Regions from separate parts of the Rhizobium sp. AC44/96 genome, predicted to be linked through region 2. Evidence: predicted binding sites of a transcription regulator. Region 2 holds the regulator's gene; the other holds the start of a gene.
The links. The regulator PhoB, encoded in region 2, activates phosphate uptake and scavenging genes when phosphate is short. The targets are predictions, from matches to a motif close to TGTCATNNANCTGTCAT.
Positions count from the first base shown of each region.

Region 1: A6U87_RS25465 (inorganic diphosphatase) is a predicted target of PhoB. The motif match lies at 3,511-3,527, and genes of this name have one in related genera.

Region 1 covers NZ_LXKO01000039.1:11,301-19,745, forward strand. Annotated here, with positions in the region: gene lon (endopeptidase La) at 1-1,701, shown strand, start outside; gene hupB (DNA-binding protein HupB) at 1,908-2,183, shown strand; FMN riboswitch at 2,307-2,456, shown strand; gene A6U87_RS25460 (DMT family transporter) at 2,546-3,448, shown strand; gene A6U87_RS25465 (inorganic diphosphatase) at 3,581-4,183, shown strand; gene A6U87_RS25470 (aldo/keto reductase) at 4,237-5,223, opposite strand; gene A6U87_RS25475 (cupin domain-containing protein) at 5,437-5,838, shown strand; gene A6U87_RS25480 (class I SAM-dependent methyltransferase) at 5,845-6,450, opposite strand; gene A6U87_RS25485 (hypothetical protein) at 7,104-7,637, shown strand; tRNA gene A6U87_RS25490 (tRNA-Val) at 7,714-7,789, opposite strand; tRNA gene A6U87_RS25495 (tRNA-Asp) at 8,180-8,256, shown strand; tRNA gene A6U87_RS25500 (tRNA-Asp) at 8,310-8,386, shown strand.
Region 2 covers NZ_LXKO01000001.1:214,403-222,847, reverse strand. Annotated here, with positions in the region: gene A6U87_RS01060 (O-succinylhomoserine sulfhydrylase) at 1-101, shown strand, start outside; gene apaG (Co2+/Mg2+ efflux protein ApaG) at 321-713, shown strand; gene A6U87_RS01050 (Hsp33 family molecular chaperone) at 714-1,709, opposite strand; gene argF (ornithine carbamoyltransferase) at 1,802-2,719, opposite strand; gene A6U87_RS01040 (aspartate aminotransferase family protein) at 2,765-3,964, opposite strand; gene A6U87_RS01035 (GcrA family cell cycle regulator) at 4,386-4,922, shown strand; gene A6U87_RS01030 (aspartate/glutamate racemase family protein) at 5,070-5,720, shown strand; gene phoB (phosphate regulon transcriptional regulator PhoB) at 5,786-6,469, opposite strand; gene phoU (phosphate signaling complex protein PhoU) at 6,506-7,219, opposite strand; gene pstB (phosphate ABC transporter ATP-binding protein PstB) at 7,263-8,078, opposite strand; gene pstA (phosphate ABC transporter permease PstA) at 8,093-8,445, opposite strand, start outside.

The DNA of each region.
Region 1 (8,445 bases), on a different contig from region 2:
CAGAAGGAGCTCGGCGACGGCGAAGAAGGCCGCGACGAGATGGCCGAACTGGAAGAGCGCATTTCCAAGACCAAGCTGTCGAAGGAAGCCCGCGAAAAGGCCGATGCCGAGCTGAAGAAGCTGCGGCAGATGAGCCCGATGTCGGCTGAGGCGACTGTTGTCCGCAACTATCTCGATTGGCTGCTCGGCATTCCGTGGGGCAAGAAGTCGAAGATCAAGTCGGATCTCAACAACGCCGAAAAGATCCTCGAAGCCGATCACTTCGGTCTAGACAAGGTCAAGGAGCGCATCGTCGAGTATCTGGCTGTTCAGGCTCGTGCGACGAAGATCAAGGGGCCGATCCTGTGCCTCGTTGGCCCTCCGGGTGTCGGCAAGACCTCGCTCGCCCAGTCGATCGCCAAGGCGACCGGCCGTGAGTATGTTCGCATGGCGCTCGGTGGCGTTCGTGACGAAGCTGAAATCCGCGGTCACCGCCGCACCTATATCGGTTCGATGCCTGGCAAGGTCATCCAGTCGATGAAGAAGGCGAAGAAGTCCAACCCGCTCTTCCTGCTCGATGAAATCGACAAGATGGGCCAGGATTTCCGCGGTGATCCGTCATCGGCTCTGCTCGAGGTGCTGGATCCGGCTCAGAACTCGACCTTCATGGACCACTACCTTGAGGTCGAATACGATCTGTCGGACGTGATGTTCATCACGACGGCGAACACGCTGAACATCCCTGCGCCTCTGATGGACCGCATGGAAGTCATCCGTATCGCCGGCTACACCGAAGACGAAAAGCGCGAAATCGCCAAGCGGCACCTGCTGCCGAAGGCCATCAAGGAACATGCGCTGCAGCCGAATGAATTCTCGGTTTCGGACGATGCCCTGATGGCGATCAGCCAGCAGTACACCCGCGAAGCCGGTGTCCGTAACTTCGAACGCGAATTGATGAAGCTCGCCCGCAAGGCGGTCACCGAGATCATCAAGGGCAAGACGAAGTCCGTTCATGTGACGGCCGAAAACATCGACGACTACCTGGGCGTTCCGCGCTTCCGCCACGGCGAAGCCGAACGCGAGGATCAGGTCGGCGTCGTTACCGGTCTGGCCTGGACGGAAGTCGGCGGCGAACTGCTGACGATCGAAGGCGTCATGATGCCGGGCAAGGGTCGCATGACCGTCACCGGCAACCTGAAGGAAGTGATGAAGGAATCGATTTCGGCGGCCGCATCTTACGTCCGCAGCAGAGCTGTCGATTTCGGCATCGAGCCGCCGCGCTTCGATAAGAGCGACATCCACGTGCACGTGCCGGAAGGTGCGACGCCGAAGGATGGTCCGTCGGCCGGCGTTGCCATGGCAACCGCGATCGTCTCGATCATGACCGGTATTCCGGTCGACAAGAACGTGGCAATGACAGGTGAAATCACCCTGCGTGGTCGCGTACTGCCGATCGGTGGTCTCAAGGAAAAGCTGCTTGCAGCGCTTCGCGGCGGCATCAAGAAGGTGCTGATCCCGGAAGAGAACGCCAAGGACTTGGCGGAGATTCCGGATAACGTGAAGAACAACATGGAGATCATCCCCGTGTCCCGCATGGGCGAGGTGATCAAGCATGCTCTGGTCCGCAGGCCGGAGCCGATCGAGTGGGATGGAACAGTCGAAACGCCGGTCATCGCGACGGTCGAAGGGCTCGATGAAACTGGCGCAACCATAGCTCACTGAGCCTTGTTTGCCACATTCGTGCCCAATTGCTTAAAAACCCTGAAAAGGCTGGCGTTTTCGCCAGCCTTTTTTTGTGAAAACCATGTGTAGACGCTTGCATTTCCTTGATTTGCAGGGTCTTTGGGGTGCGGCGGGCCTGATGAACCTTATTCTGTGCCAGCTTATAGATTTGAGTCGTTTCGAACCATTTAGAAAGGGGTGGAAACATGAACAAGAATGAACTCGTGTCCGCAGTTGCCGAAAAGGCAGGACTCTCGAAGACCGATGCTGCTTCCGCAGTTGACGCAGTTTTCGAAGTTGTCCAGGCTGAACTCAAGGGCAAGGGCGACGTTCGCCTCGCTGGTTTCGGTAGCTTCACCGTTTCCCATCGCGCAGCCACCAAGGGCCGCAACCCGTCCACCGGCGCTGAAGTCGATATCCCGGCTCGCAACGTGCCGAAGTTCACGCCCGGCAAGGGCCTGAAGGATGCCGTCAACGGCTGATTGGATTTGACTTGGCTGCCGGACAACGAGGCCGGCGGCACAGGTTTTAGAGGGTTCGGCGCAAGCTGGACCCTTTTCGCGTTTTTATGACCTTGCTGATCTTGCGACTTTGTTTTACGCCATTGGTGTTCTCAGGGCGGGGTGAAAGTCCCCACCGGCGGTAAGAGCATTTGCTTGAGCCCGCGAGCGCTTTTCCGGCCACGTCGGAAAGGGTCAGCAGATCCGGTGCAATTCCGGAGCCGACGGTCATAGTCCGGATGAAAGAGAATGAACGTCGTTTGATCGCGAAGGCCGATGCCGACGCGTGATATCGGCGCTCATGCGTCCTGATTTGTGTTGGTCCCTTGTTTCGGATGAATGACATGAATCAGACTTCCCCATTGACCGCTTCCAAGTCGCGCGCGCTTGCCGGCGCCGGCTGGATGGTACTTGCAGGGATCGCTTTCGCGATCCTCAACGTCATCACGCAGTGGCTGACGATGAAGCTGGCGTTTCCCTCCGCATCAGCCGCTTTCTGGCAATATGCATTCGCTTTGCTGTTCTCCCTGCCGTTCCTGAAAAAGGTCGGCCTTTCCGCCATGCGGACCAGTTACCCCTGGCGCCACGCCGTTCGCGTTGCCCTGGCCTCCTTCGGCGTGCTGGCCTGGGTTGCGGGGCTCGCGTCTGTCCCGATCTGGCAGGCGATCGCACTCGTGATGACGTCTCCCTTCTTCATCATCCTCGGCGCCCGGCTGTTTCTTGGCGAACGTGTTGGAACCGCCCGTTGGGCAGCGACCGCAGTCGGTTTCATAGGCGCGATGATCATCCTGCAGCCGTGGTCGGATGCCTTTACCTGGGCTGCCCTGCTGCCGATACTCTCCGCGTTGCTGTGGGGAGCCTCGTCCCTGATCACCAAGAGCCTCACCGGGATCGAGCGCCCAGAGACGATCACCGTCTGGCTGCTGGTCTTGCTGACGCCGATCAATGGTGGCCTGGCGCTTGCCGCGGATTTCGCCATCCCGACCGGCATGACCCTCGTGCTCTTCGTTCTGGCTGGCCTGTTGACCGTCATGGCGCAGTATTTCCTGACGCTCGCCTACACCGTGGCCGACGCCACTTACGTGCAGCCGTTCGATGATCTCAAGCTGCCCCTGAACGTACTGGCCGGCTGGCTGTTCTTCGGTTACGCGCCGGCGGGCTACCTCTGGCTCGGTGCTTTCCTGATCCTCGGCGCCTCTATCTTCATCATGCAAAATGAAATGAAGCGGGAGCGGGCAGGCGGCTGATCCACAGCTGACCAGCGGGCGGTCACGCATATGTTATCGCCCGTTCCAGAAGCCGACAGAAATGTCATATCGTTGTGATCTCACCCCCCTAGGCGGAGTGCGTTTCTTATAGCGCCAATGGGGGTATCCATAGTGAAGACGATTTTTTCCACCGCAGCAGCCTTGCTTTTGACCGCAGGTATCGCAGCCGCTGCAGACTATGTTTCCTATCTCGATTTTCCGCAGCCGAAGGATGACAGCAAGGAGTTCTTCACGGCGATCGAGATCCCGCAGGGAAGCATCATCAAGTACGAGATCGACGCCGATACCGGCCACATCGTCGTTGACCGCTTCCAGTCGATGCCGGTGGCCTATCCGGCCAACTATGGCTCGATCACCAGCTCGCTCGGCGGTGACGGTGATCCGCTCGACGCGATCGTCTACACACGCGAACCGGTCGCTCCCGGCGCAATCATCCGGGTGCGCGCGATCGGTGTGCTGAAGATGATCGACGGTGGCGAGGTCGACGACAAGATTGTTGCCGTGCCGACGACCGACATCGATCCGACCTACGACAAGGTCAAGGAAATCACCGATCTTCCGGAGATCGAGCAGGAGCGCCTGCAGGCCTTCTTCCGCGTCTACAAGCAGCTTCCGGCAAAGCGCAAGGTCGTCGAGCTGAACGGCTTTGAAAATGCCGAGAAGGCGCAGTCGGAAGTCGCCACCGCCATCAAGGCCTATGCCGACAAGAAGTAATTCGAGCCGCACTCTCAAAGAAATGGCCGGGTTTTGCCCGGCCATTTTTGTATCTACCAGCGCTGATGCACGTGCGGCCCGATCAGCCGCTCGTAGATCTCGCGGGTGGCATCCATGACGTCCTGCGAAAGCGGCGCAAGGCTGGCCGCGGCCGCGTTGGCTTTGGCCTGCTCGGCATTGCGAGCGCCGGGGATCACGACGGTGACGGCGTCGCTCATCAGGATCCAGCGAAGCGCGAATGCGGCCATGGAGGCGCCGGCCGGAACCAGCTTGCGCACTTCCTCGACGGCTTGAAGGCCAACCTCGAAAGGCACACCGGCAAACGTTTCGCCGACGTCGAAGGCTTCGCCGTGACGGTTGAAGTTGCGGTGGTCGTCGCTCGCGAACGTCGTTTCCCGGTTGATCTTGCCGGAGAGAAGGCCGCTTGCCAGCGGCACGCGGGCGATGACGGCGATGTTCTTGCGGCGCGCTTCCTGGAAGAACAGATGATCCGGTCGCTGGCGGAAGATATTGTAGATGATCTGGATGCTGACGACGCCGGGATATTCGATCGCCTTCAACGCTTCCTCGACCTTTTCAACGCTGACGCCGTAGCCCCGGATCTTGCCGGCCTTCTGCAGTTCGTTCAGCCCTTCGAAGACTTCGGGACGATAAAGGACCTCTGTCGGCGGGCAGTGCAGCTGAACCAGATCCAGACTGTCGACGCGCAGGTTCCTGAGGCTGCGATCGATGAAGCCTTCGAGGTTGGCCTTGGTGTAGCCATCGGCCATATGCGGATTGAGCCGGCGACCGGCTTTGGTCGCCACCATCGGGCGCTCGCCGCCACGGCTTTCAAGCACATCGGCGATGATCTTTTCCGAACGCCCGTCACCATAGACGTCTGCCGTGTCGATGAAGGTCATGCCGGCATCGAGGGCGGCGTTGAGCGCTGCGCGTCCGTCCGCTTCCGTGACATCGCCCCAGGCGCCGCCGATCTGCCATGCGCCAAAACCGATGTTGGTGACAGTATGGGGCAGATGGCCGAATGAATGTTGCTTCATGAAAATCCTCCACGTGATCAAGTGTTCCCGGCACTAGCAGCGAGCCGGGCAGGGGGCAAGCGTCGGGGCAGAAGATAGGGCGGCCAGCGGGTCGCGTCGCATCTATTTTATGGAGAGCCTTGGCCGTCCCAGGCGTCCTGTCCCTTGGACGGTGGCGATCTATATCCTACGATCGGACGATAACGTTGAGTTCAATTCGCAAGGGAGCGTGCAGTGGAGATCAAACCCGTCGGAAGCGGGCCTTCGATGAAGGCGCCTGCCGAATACTTCACCGGTGCCGTGCGTCAGGACCCACTGATGGATACCCCCGAGCCGGCACGGGTCAGGGCCGTCAGCGTGACTTTCGAGCCGGGCGCCCGCACCGCATGGCACACCCACCCATTGGGGCAAACGCTGATCATCACATCAGGCAAGGGCCTGGCGCAAAGCTGGGGCGGCCCGCTTCAGGAAATCCGCGCCGGCGACTCCGTGTGGTTCGCGCCTGGTGAAAAGCATTGGCACGGCGCCGCGCCGGATACTGCCATGACCCATATCGCCATCCACGAGGCCCTGGATGGCAAGGCCGCTGACTGGATGGAACAAGTCAGCGACGAGCAATATGCGGGAAAGGCCTGAGGCGGTTCAGAGCCGCTTCAGGCAATAGGAAAAGTGAGCGTGCGATTCGACCGTCAGGAACTCGAATTGCCAGCCATAGTCCTTGCAGAATTTCGTGACGGCCTCGACCACGCCGTAAACGATCGGCTTGACCGTGTTGCCGGTGCAGAAATCATGGCCGGCAATCCGGCCGGTCCGTTTGACCTTCTTCTCGCAGAGCAGAAGCTCCTGCCATGTCAGTTCGAACGAGTGGTCGGTGTCGATATAGGCCCAATCGAGAAAGTCGTCTTCGAACTCGGCAAGCTTTTCGAGCGACGTGCCCTGCATCAGGTGCAGCTGGCCGCTATCGATCTGCTGCTTGAACTGGGTATGGATCTGGTCGAGGCCGGAGCTGTAGCGATCCATGCTCCACGGATCGATGAGATAAAGTTGCGCCGGGCGATTCTTCTCCAGAATCTCGGCGGTGTACTCGCCGAATGCCGCCCCGACCTCGACGCCGATGCCGCCATTCGGAATGCGATAGAGCAATTCGCCGCGATCCGGCAGCAGCCGCGCATTTTCCATGTGATGGGCAGCAAGCTGCGTCCTCGGCATGCTCGCCCTTTGTGCCTGCCGTTCTTCGCGTGTTTTCATGATGATATCTCGGATGATGATGCCTGTGGGCTCCCCGCCGGCGCGGCCGGAAGCAAGATGCTCATATAGCCAACCGGGCGGCCGCTTGGCTACCCCATGGGCCGTCATGGGTGGGTGAGGCGGAAGATGCGAGCGCCGCGTTACACTTCCGGTTCCCACCGTTTGGCGCCAGGGCGCAACAGCGAGAGAAAATGCAGGCCCTTTTAGATTCCCTTTCAGATCGTTGCTCTAGCATTCCAGAAGGTGTGTCCTTCATCGCGAAATTATCGAAAGGAAAGAAGGCGGTCCTCGTCAACTAGGGAAGCTCGTTTATTCGTACTCTCGCGTCGGCAAGCCTCCAGCGAGGCCATTCGCCCAGCACCGGCTACGAATCGGCGAGCAGGTAAGATGCACCACGCGCAAGAGAAGGCGAATCTCTCTTCATCGCGCTGCGTTTCCGAGGCTCATTTTTCCAACCACTTCGCCCCTACTCGAATATCGCTGTTCTATCAACCGCGTACAGCCAACTGGCAGTCCTGTAGGGGTGTTGCTCTCCGGGCCGTTCGGTACAGCGGCTTCGGTGCGTATTGCTGACGAAGCGGTGGGTGCGGATTTCCATTGACGTCGTCGTGGCTGCAGAGTTCGATATGAAGCGACATGGGTGAGGGCGCGCGATGGACTACCAAGAAATCGGTGAGCGTCGGAGACAGCTGCGTATAGACGGCTTTGCGACACTTGCAGATGTTGGCTTTGATGGGGACTGGGTAAGCCCCTACCAGATATCATCTCGGTCTAAGACCGGTCCCGTGCTGCTTGCGCTGCACTGGCTGGATGTGTCGTCAATCACCCAACATCATGCAATCTTGACCAAGCTCGGGTTCCTCCCCGGCATTCTCTTCAACAAGGTCTTAGGCCAAGCCCTCGTTGAGTCGGGTCTCACCCGCTCACACATCTACGTCACTCAGGCATTTCATTTACTGCCCAAGGAACAGCGATCGGAAGGCATTTCGCGCGCCAATGTGGATATCTCGTTCGACCAAGTTACACGGCACGAGCTTTCGGGGAGACGTGTTATCGCTCTCGGAGGCGTCGCCACGGCAGCATGTCGGCGGCACGGTATTTCTCACACCGTCGTTTGCCACCCAAGCGCAAGGGGGCGCACGATATCGGACAAGGCGTTGGAAATCGGCACAGCCCTCGCTGGGTAGGAGGGGGACAACACATCGCGTCGCCCGGGGGCATGACGCTTCGGTATTGAAATATGCGGCCAAAAAGGGAGGAAAATGGTGGGCGATGAGAGACTCGAACTCCCGACATCCTCGGTGTAAACGAGGCGCTCTACCAACTGAGCTAATCGCCCGCTCGCTGTGCGGATCATGTCCGCCGCGTCGGTGGCCGTGATCTATGCGGATCGCGGACAAACCGCAAGAGTGTTTGTGAAGATTTTTTGATTTTTTTGAAGGCGGATCGTCATTTGCCTTGGTTGTGCGCGGATTCTGCCTGTGGATAAAAAACCGGCCGCGACGACGGTCGGTTGATGCGGCAGCCAAAATCGATGCGAGGGGCCCCTTATATAGAAGGGGAGCGATTCATCTCGTTTTTCGTCTCCCACAAACAATTCGCAAACTGTCATCGTTTTGTCTCCAAACCTGCTTGACACTCAAATGCGAACCCCTTAGTTAGCCGCTCATCGAAGCGGCAACGCTGCTTTGACAAGGATGCGAAAGCCTCCGGATTGCTTGAAATGAATGCGGGTGTAGCTCAGTCGGTTAGAGTGCCGGCCTGTCACGCCGGAGGTCGCGGGTTCGAGCCCCGTCACTCGCGCCATTTCAATGCAGATGCTGAAAGGCATCGTCCGGCAAGCTTGGTGTCTGTTATGCGCGGGTGTAGCTCAGTCGGTTAGAGTGCCGGCCTGTCACGCCGGAGGTCGCGGGTTCGAGCCCCGTCACTCGCGCCATTTCTTTCTTCAGGAAATGTTCTCCAATACATCAAGGTTCCGGGCTTTCTTGCCCCGGC
Region 2 (8,445 bases):
TCGGCATCTCGCCGGGTACGCTCCGCCTGTCGGCAGGCATCGAGGATGGCGACGACCTGATCGAGGATTTCGCCCAGGCGCTCGCCAAAGTGAAGGCCTGATCCACAAATCCGGTGGCCGGGTCGCCTTCGATCCGGCCATCTCCGGCATGGCAACCCTGCCGTCGCTCGCGCCAGGCGGGCAAGATATTAGTCTTAACACACGAAAAAGTCGCGATTCCGAGCGTTTAGACGCATTTAAGGGATGTTCGAAGTACCGTTTATTGACGTATCAGGGCTCTTATAAGATACCAGTAACGTATTGCGGCTAAGGTGTAAGGCATGTACCGCGCGCTGACACGAGACATTGAAGTGGTGGTGGAGCCCTTTTATCTGGAGGAGCAATCCGACCCGGACGACGATCGCTATGTCTGGGGCTACCGGATCGTCATCAGCAACAATTCCGATCTGACCGTTCGCCTCGTCAACCGCTATTGGAACATTACCGACCAGAACGGCATCGTCGATGAGGTGACCGGAGCGGGCGTGGTGGGCGAACAGCCGCGCCTGGAACCGGGCGATACCTACGAGTATTCGTCGGGCTGCCCGCTCGATACGCCGTCGGGCCTGATGTTCGGCCATTACCAGATGGAGACGGAAAAAGGCGAGCTCTTCGACGTCGAGATCCCCGCCTTCTCCCTGGATTCTCCAGGACTGCTCAGAGTCCTGAACTGATCACTCGGCAGCCTCGGTCACTTCCTCGACCTCATAGCGATAGGTCGTGGAGCAGAATTCGCAGGTAACCGCGATCTGGCCGTCTTCCTGGCTGGCTTCGATTTCATCCGCCGAGAAGCCCTTCAGTACGCCCTTGATCTTTTCGCGCGAACAGGAGCAGCGGTCGAAAACCGCGCGCGGTTCGTAGACGCGCACGCCGCGTTCGTGGAACAGGCGAAAGAGCAGCCGCTCGGTTCCGACCTGCGGATCCGTCAGCTCGTCGGCATGGATCGTCTCGACGAGCGAGCGAGCCTCTGCCCAGGCGTCGTCTTCCCGGTGCAGGCCGGTGCCGGTGTCGCCATCGCCGCCGTGCAGATCGGACTGGCGCATGCGCTCCGGCGCTTCGGGCAAGAACTGGGCGACGAGCCCTCCTGCCCGCCAGCGGTGGCGCGCCTTGCCCTTCTCGTCGCGATCAAACAATTCGGCCGCCGCAAGGCGAACGCGCGTCGGGATCTGCTCGGACTGACGGAAATAGGTGCCAGCGATATCCTCCAGCGTGGCGCCGTCGAGCGCGACGATGCCCTGGTATGGCTGGCTGAACTTGCCCTGATCGATGGTGAAGGCCAGCATGCCCTTACCAAGCAGCTGCTCAGGCTCGGTCTCGCCGGCCGCGATGGCGGCGTCGAGAAGGCCCTGATCGAAGCGGGCATAGGCGCGCACGTTCTCCGGCGTCGAGAAGTCGGCGACGAGCAGATCGACCGGACCGTCGCTCTTGGTCTGGACCGTGAATTTGCCTTCGAACTTCAACGACGTTCCGAGCAGCACCGTCAGCGCGATGACTTCGGCCAGCAGCCGGGCGACCGGCGCCGGATAATTGTGGCGCTCAAGAATGGCATCGAGCATCGGGCCGAGCTGGACGGCGCGACCGCGCACATCCAGGCCTTCGACCTGAAAGGGAACGACATGATCATCGCCGGCGAAATCGAACTCGCCGAGCGTGGCTGCAGGTTCTGCCATGGTCTTCTCCTAGTCTGTGAGCGGCGGGCAAAGGTGCCCATCCGCTCGCGCGGCCACAGGCCTTTTCGGCCGAATGTGGCATCCAGTATGGTTCAGATCGCGCCCAGGCACCAAGCAAGAATCGACTTCTGCGCATGAAGGCGGTTTTCCGCTTCATCGAAGACCACGGATTGCGGACCGTCGATCACCTCGTCCGTGACTTCCTCACCACGATGGGCGGGCAGGCAATGCATGAACAATGCATCCTTGCCGGCCTGCGCCATCAAAGCCGAATTGACCTGATAAGGCTGGAAGACGTTGTGACCCCGGGCCCGATGTTCCTGATTCATGGAGACCCAGGTATCGGTCACCACACAATCGACGCCGGCAACCGCGCGGTCAGCATCGTGACCAAGCATGATTTCGGCGCCCTCATTGCGGGCCCAGTTCAGATAGTGATCCTTCGGCTCGGAACCAAGGGGTACGGCCATGTTCATGCGATAGCCGAACCGGGCAGCCCCTTCGATCAGCGAATGCAGCACGTTGTTGCCGTCGCCGGTCCAGGCAACGGTCTTGCCCTTGATCGGGCCACGGTGCTCCTCGAAGGTCATGATATCGGCCATGATCTGGCAGGGATGCGTGTCGTCCGTCAGCGCATTGATCACGGGAACGGTCGCATGTTCGGCAAGCTCCAGCAGCCGGGAATGCTCCGTCGTGCGGATCATGATCGCATCGACGTAGCGCGACAGAACCTTGGCCGTATCGCCGATGGTTTCAGCGCGGCCGAGCTGCATTTCGGTGCCGGAGAGGAACAGCGTTTCGCCGCCGAGCTGGCGCATGCCGACGTCGAAGGAGACGCGCGTACGGGTCGAGGGCTTTTCGAAGATCATTGCCAGCATCTTGCCTGCCAGCGGCTTGTCGCCCTGGCCTGCCTTGAATGCCTGCTTGCGGGAAATAGCGTCGTTCATGATCACCCGCAGGTCGGAGGACGATACCGCGGAGAGATCGAGGAAGTGTTTGGGGGAAGCCATTGTCGTTACCTATTACGCCCGCCGTCAGGCCGGGCACCTATCCGTTCAAGCCGTCTTCTTGATCTTGGAAGCGCGAACGCTTTCGGCGGCACGCTCCAGTCGGGCAAGGCCTTCTCGGGCTTCATCGGCGGTGACCACCAGCGGCGGGAGAAGACGAATGACATTATCGCCAGCAGGGATAGCCAGCAGTTGCGCTGCGCGGATCGCCTGCAGCAATTCAGACGACGGCACGGCGGCCTTGACGCCGAGCATCAGCCCTTCGCCACGAACATCCTCGATGACGTCGGGATAGCGATCCTTGAGCGAGGCGAGCCCCTGGCGGAACACCAGCGAGACGTCACGCACATGCTGGAGGAAGCCGTCTTCGAGAATAACGTCCAGCACGGCATTGCCGACCGCCATGGCGAGCGGATTGCCGCCATAGGTCGAGCCGTGAGTACCGGCCTTCATGCCCGACGCCGCTTCAGCGGTCGCCAGGCAGGCGCCGAGCGGGAAGCCGCCACCGATACCCTTGGCAACAGCCATGATGTCAGGTGTCACACCCGACCACTCATGCGCAAAAAGCTTGCCCGTGCGTCCGACACCGCTCTGAACCTCGTCGAGGATCAGCAGCAGGCCATTGTCATCGCAGATCTGGCGCAGCGCCTTCATGAATTCGGTAGTCGCGGGACGAATGCCGCCCTCGCCCTGAACGGGCTCGATCAGGATGGCTGCCGTTTCCGCTGTGATCGCAGCCTTCACCGCTTCGACATCGCCGAACGTCACCTGGTCGAAGCCCGGTGCCTTGGGACCAAAGCCTTCCAGGTACTTTTCCTGCCCGCCAGCGGCGATGGTCGCCAGCGTCCGGCCGTGGAATGCACCTTCGAACGTGATGATATGGAAACGCTCGGGGTGACCCTTGGAGAACTGGTAGCGGCGCGCCGTCTTGATCGCGCACTCGAGTGCCTCGGCGCCGGAATTGGTGAAGAACACCTTGTCCGCGAAGGTCGCCTGCGTCAGGCGCTTTGCGAATGTTTCCTGGCCCGGGATTTCATAGATGTTGGACAGGTGCCAGACCTTGTCGGCCTGCGCTTTCAGCGCGCCGACGACATGAGGATGCCCATGACCAACCGACGTCACGGCAACGCCGGCACCAAAATCAAGATATCGCTCGCCAGTTTCGGTGATTAGCCACACGCCCTCTCCTCGCTCGAACCGCAAAGGGGCACGAGAGTAGGTATCATAAAGCGGCGCGGCTTCAGCCATGGCGCGATCTCCTGTCATTGGCTACATCGGACTCCGGCTAAAAAGCGGGTCCAGAAAATTAAAAATGCCGCCTTTCGGCGGCGAGCAGCACTATTTACTTTTCGCACTGCAATGTCAACAAAACTGAGGTTTTAGTGCATGCGTCAAGCTGGCAATCAGGGCGCCTAAATCTATCAACAATTAATGTTGCATAAATGACTCTTCGCGCCAGCAAGTTGGGGAAAACTTGAAATTCGATTCCCCGCGATTCAACCGACTCTTGTCACGGAGTCAGCCTCACACTAGGTTAAAACTCAATTACTAGACTGCATGCGGCGGAACTAGTCACCAAAATCGAGCAAGCGTTTCTTGCCTCGGATACGTCCGGGGCAACGGTGAAGGATTCTGCCTACACCAACGCTAATAAGGCGGAGACAGGGGCATGAACTGGACAGACGAGCGCGTTGAAAAACTGAAGAAGCTGTGGTCCGAAGGCCTGAGCGCCAGCCAGATCGCGGCACAACTTGGCGGTGTAAGCCGCAATGCTGTCATTGGCAAAGTTCACCGCTTGAGCCTGCCGGGCCGGGCCAAGGCCGGCGGCACGTCGACGGCGACAAGAACGCCGAAGCGCGCCACGTCCGCGCCACGCGCTCCGAATTATGCATCCCGGATCACCGCCACCCGCACCGTCACCCGCCAGCAGGGTGCGACGATGCTGAAGGAAGAGATCGACATCGATGCGATCGAAGAAGTCAGCTACCGTCCTGCTGCCAACGTGGTCGTACCGATCTCGCGCCGCCTTGGCCTGACGGAGCTCACGGAACGCACCTGCAAGTGGCCGGTCGGCGATCCGCTGAAGGACGACTTTCACTTCTGCGGCTGTGAATCCCCGGATTCCTCACCTTACTGCACCTATCACCAGCGCATGGCGTACCAGCCGGTGAACGAACGCCGGAAGGCTGCAAACCGGGTCGCTTGATCCGGAAGCCGGATAAGGAATACAAAACGGGCCTTCGCGGCCCGTTTTTTGTTGACTGCGAGACGCGGAAGCTCGCATGCCGTACCAGGCACGGTGCGTATCTATAGGGTGCTTGCCGCTCGGCGGTCGCGCGCACTGGAGTATGCGGTGAAAATAGCCTGCCTACATACGGCCGACAGCAACGTTGCTGTATTCGAGGCCGCGGCACGAGAGATCGGCCTCGCCGAGGGAACGCTTGTCCATGCGGTCCGGCCCGACCTGCTCGCAGACGCCGAACGGTCGGGTGGGCTCACCCGCGACATTGCTCATGAAACCGCTTCGCTGCTGCGATCGCTCGGCCTGACGGCTGATGCCGTTATCCTCACATGCTCGACCCTTGGGCCGTCGGTGGACGCATTGGACGGCACGGTGTCCGTTCCCACCCTTCGCGTCGACGCTGCCTTGGCGGAACAGGCAGTTCAGGCGGGAGGCCGGATCGTCTTCCTCTGCGCGGTTCAAACCACCGTGGAACCAACGGCGCAACTCTTCGCCACGGCAGCCGAGGCAACGCAAACGGCGTTCGAAGTGCGCCTCGTGCCCGGGGCATGGGATCTGTTCAAGGCCGGCAATCGTGATGGATATCTGGCGGTCATTGCCGAGGCGGCAGATGCCGCTTATCGCGAGGGTGCAGCGACCGTTGCTCTCGCCCAGGCGTCGATGGTGGGCGCAGCCGATCTGGTCAAAGATGGTCCCAGACCCCTCAGCAGTCCAGCGGCGGGCCTTGCCGCCGCTGTGACGAGCGTTTCGCGAGACGCCTGAGCCGGCGGCTCGTTCCCACAAGACGAGCCCCCAGCGGCCCGCTCTGCTGGCGGATCGATGGAAGCCTATGCTTCCATCGAGTATCCGGCGCCACGAACGGTGCGGATCACATCCTGCATATTGGAGAAGTTCAGCGCCTTGCGCAGACGCCCGACATGGACGTCGACGGTGCGTTCGTCGACATAGATGTCGTGGCCCCAGACGCCGTCCAGAAGCTGCGAACGCGAGAAGACGCGGCCTGGCGACGCCATGAGGAATTCCAGCAGGCGGAATTCCGTCGGCCCCAGGCGGACTTCACGGCTCTTGCGATGAACGCGGTGGGTTTCGCGATCGAGTTCGATATCGCCGCACTTGAGGAGCGACGAGAGAACTTCCGGCTTGGCGCGGCGTAGCATCGCCTTGACGCGGGCAACCAGCTCGGGTGTCGAGAACGGCTTGACCACGTAGTCGTCGGCGCCGGTGGACAGGCCGCGAACGCGTTCGCTCTCCTCGCCACGGGCCGTCAACATGATGATCGGCAGACGTTCGGTTTCCGGCCGCATGCGCAGGCGACGGCAGAGCTCGATGCCGGACACGCCAGGCAGCATCCAATCGAGGATCAGAAGGTCGGGCGTGCGCTCCTGCAGCCGGATCTCGGCCTCGTCGCCGCGCAGGATGGTGTCGACCTCGAAGCCTTCGGCCTCGAGGTTATAGCGAAGAAGCACGCTCAGGGCCTCTTCGTCTTCAACGACAGCTACTTTAGGTATCATTCGTTTCGGTCTCCTGGGGGCGCGGTCGCGGAACGATTATTCAGTGACTGCGCCGACGGTGTTGGCGGTATCGTCCTTCGGACGTTCGCCTTCCGGCTGGGCACCGGTGGCCATGTAGTAGATGGTTTCGGCAATGTTGGTCGCATGGTCGCCGATGCGCTCGATGTTCTTGGCGCAGAAGAGAAGATGCGTGCAGCTGGTGATGTTGCGCGGATCTTCCATCATGTAGGTGAGCAGCTCGCGAAACAGCGAGGTGTACATCGCGTCGATTTCCTCGTCGCGCTCACGGATCGACTTGGCGCGGTCCGCAGCACGGCTCGTGTAAACGTCGAGAACTTCCTTGAGCTGGACAAGCGCCAGCTCCGAGAGGTGCTCGAGGCCGCGAGCGAGCTTGCGGGGAACGCCGCTGCTCTGCACGGCGATGACGCGCTTTGCAGTGTTCTTGCCAAGATCGCCAACGCGCTCGAGGTCGGCCGCGATGCGGATCGAACCCATGATTTCGCGAAGGTCGGCGGCCATGGGCTGACGACGTGCAATGGTGATGATCGCCTTGTCGCCGATCTCGCGCTCGGCGTGGTCGAGGATCACGTCGTCGGAAATGACCTTCTGGGCGAGCGCCGTGTCGCCGTTCACCAGGGCGCGGACAGCGTCTGAAACCATCTGTTCTGCAAGACCGCCCATTTCCGAAATACGGCGGGACAGGAACTTCAGGTCGTCGTCGTAGGCGGAATAGATATGTGTCGATGCCATGGGGCTTATCCTTGAATGTCCTGAGGGTTACCGTTGCCGGAGATCAACCGAAGCGGCCCATGATGTAGTCCTGGGTGCGCGGGTCATCCGGGTTGGTGAACATCTTGTCTGTGTCGTTTTCCTCGACGAGGTTGCCGAGGTGGAACATGGCGGTACGCTGCGAAACGCGAGCCGCCTGCTGCATCGAGTGTGTGACGATGACGATGGTGTAGCTTTCGCGCAGTTCGTGGATGAGCTCCTCGACCTTGGCGGTGGCGATCGGGTCAAGCGCGGAGCACGGCTCGTCCATCAGGATGACTTCAGGGCTGACCGCAACGGCGCGAGCAATGCAAAGGCGCTGCTGCTGACCGCCGGAGAGGCCGGTGCCGGACTCGTGAACGCGATCCTTCACTTCGTTCCACAGGCCGGCACGCTGCAGGCTGTATTCGACGATCTGGTCCATGTCAGCCTTGCTCTTTGCGAGGCCGTGGATACGCGGGCCGTAAGCGACGTTCTCGTAGATCGTCTTCGGGAACGGGTTCGGCTTCTGGAACACCATGCCGACACGGGCGCGCAGTTCGACCACGTCGATATCCGGATCGTAGATATCATCGCCGTCGAGCGTGATCTTGCCGGTGACGCGGCAATTGTCGATCGTGTCGTTCATGCGGTTCAGGCTGCGCAGGAACGTGGACTTGCCGCAACCGGACGGGCCGATGAGCGCCGTCACGGTATTTTCGCGGATGTTCAGCTTGACGTCGAAGAGCGCGCGCTTCTCGCCGTAGTAAACCGATACGTCCTGGCCAATCATTTTATACGGAATGGTATTCATCTTCTGGTCCAGCGCTTTCTCGACTGCTGCTTCCGTCAACATGTTCATGATGTTTACTCCGTTTACCAGCGGCGCTCAAAGCGACGACGCAGAAGGATAGCTCCGAGGTTCATGACGATCAGGAACAGGAGCAGGACGATGATGGCGCCGGAGGTGCGCTCGACAAAAGCGCGCTCGGCTTCGTTGGCCCACATGTAGACCTGCACGGGCAGTGCCGTGGAAGGATCCATGGGGGTGGCCGGTGCATTGGCGACGAAGGCAACCATGCCGATCAAAAGCAGTGGTGCCGTTTCGCCGAGCGCATGCGCCAGGCCGATGATGGTGCCGGTCAGGATGCCGGGCATCGCGAGCGGCAGGACGTGATGGAACACCATCTGCATCTTCGAGGCACCGAGACCCAGGGCTGCCGCGCGGA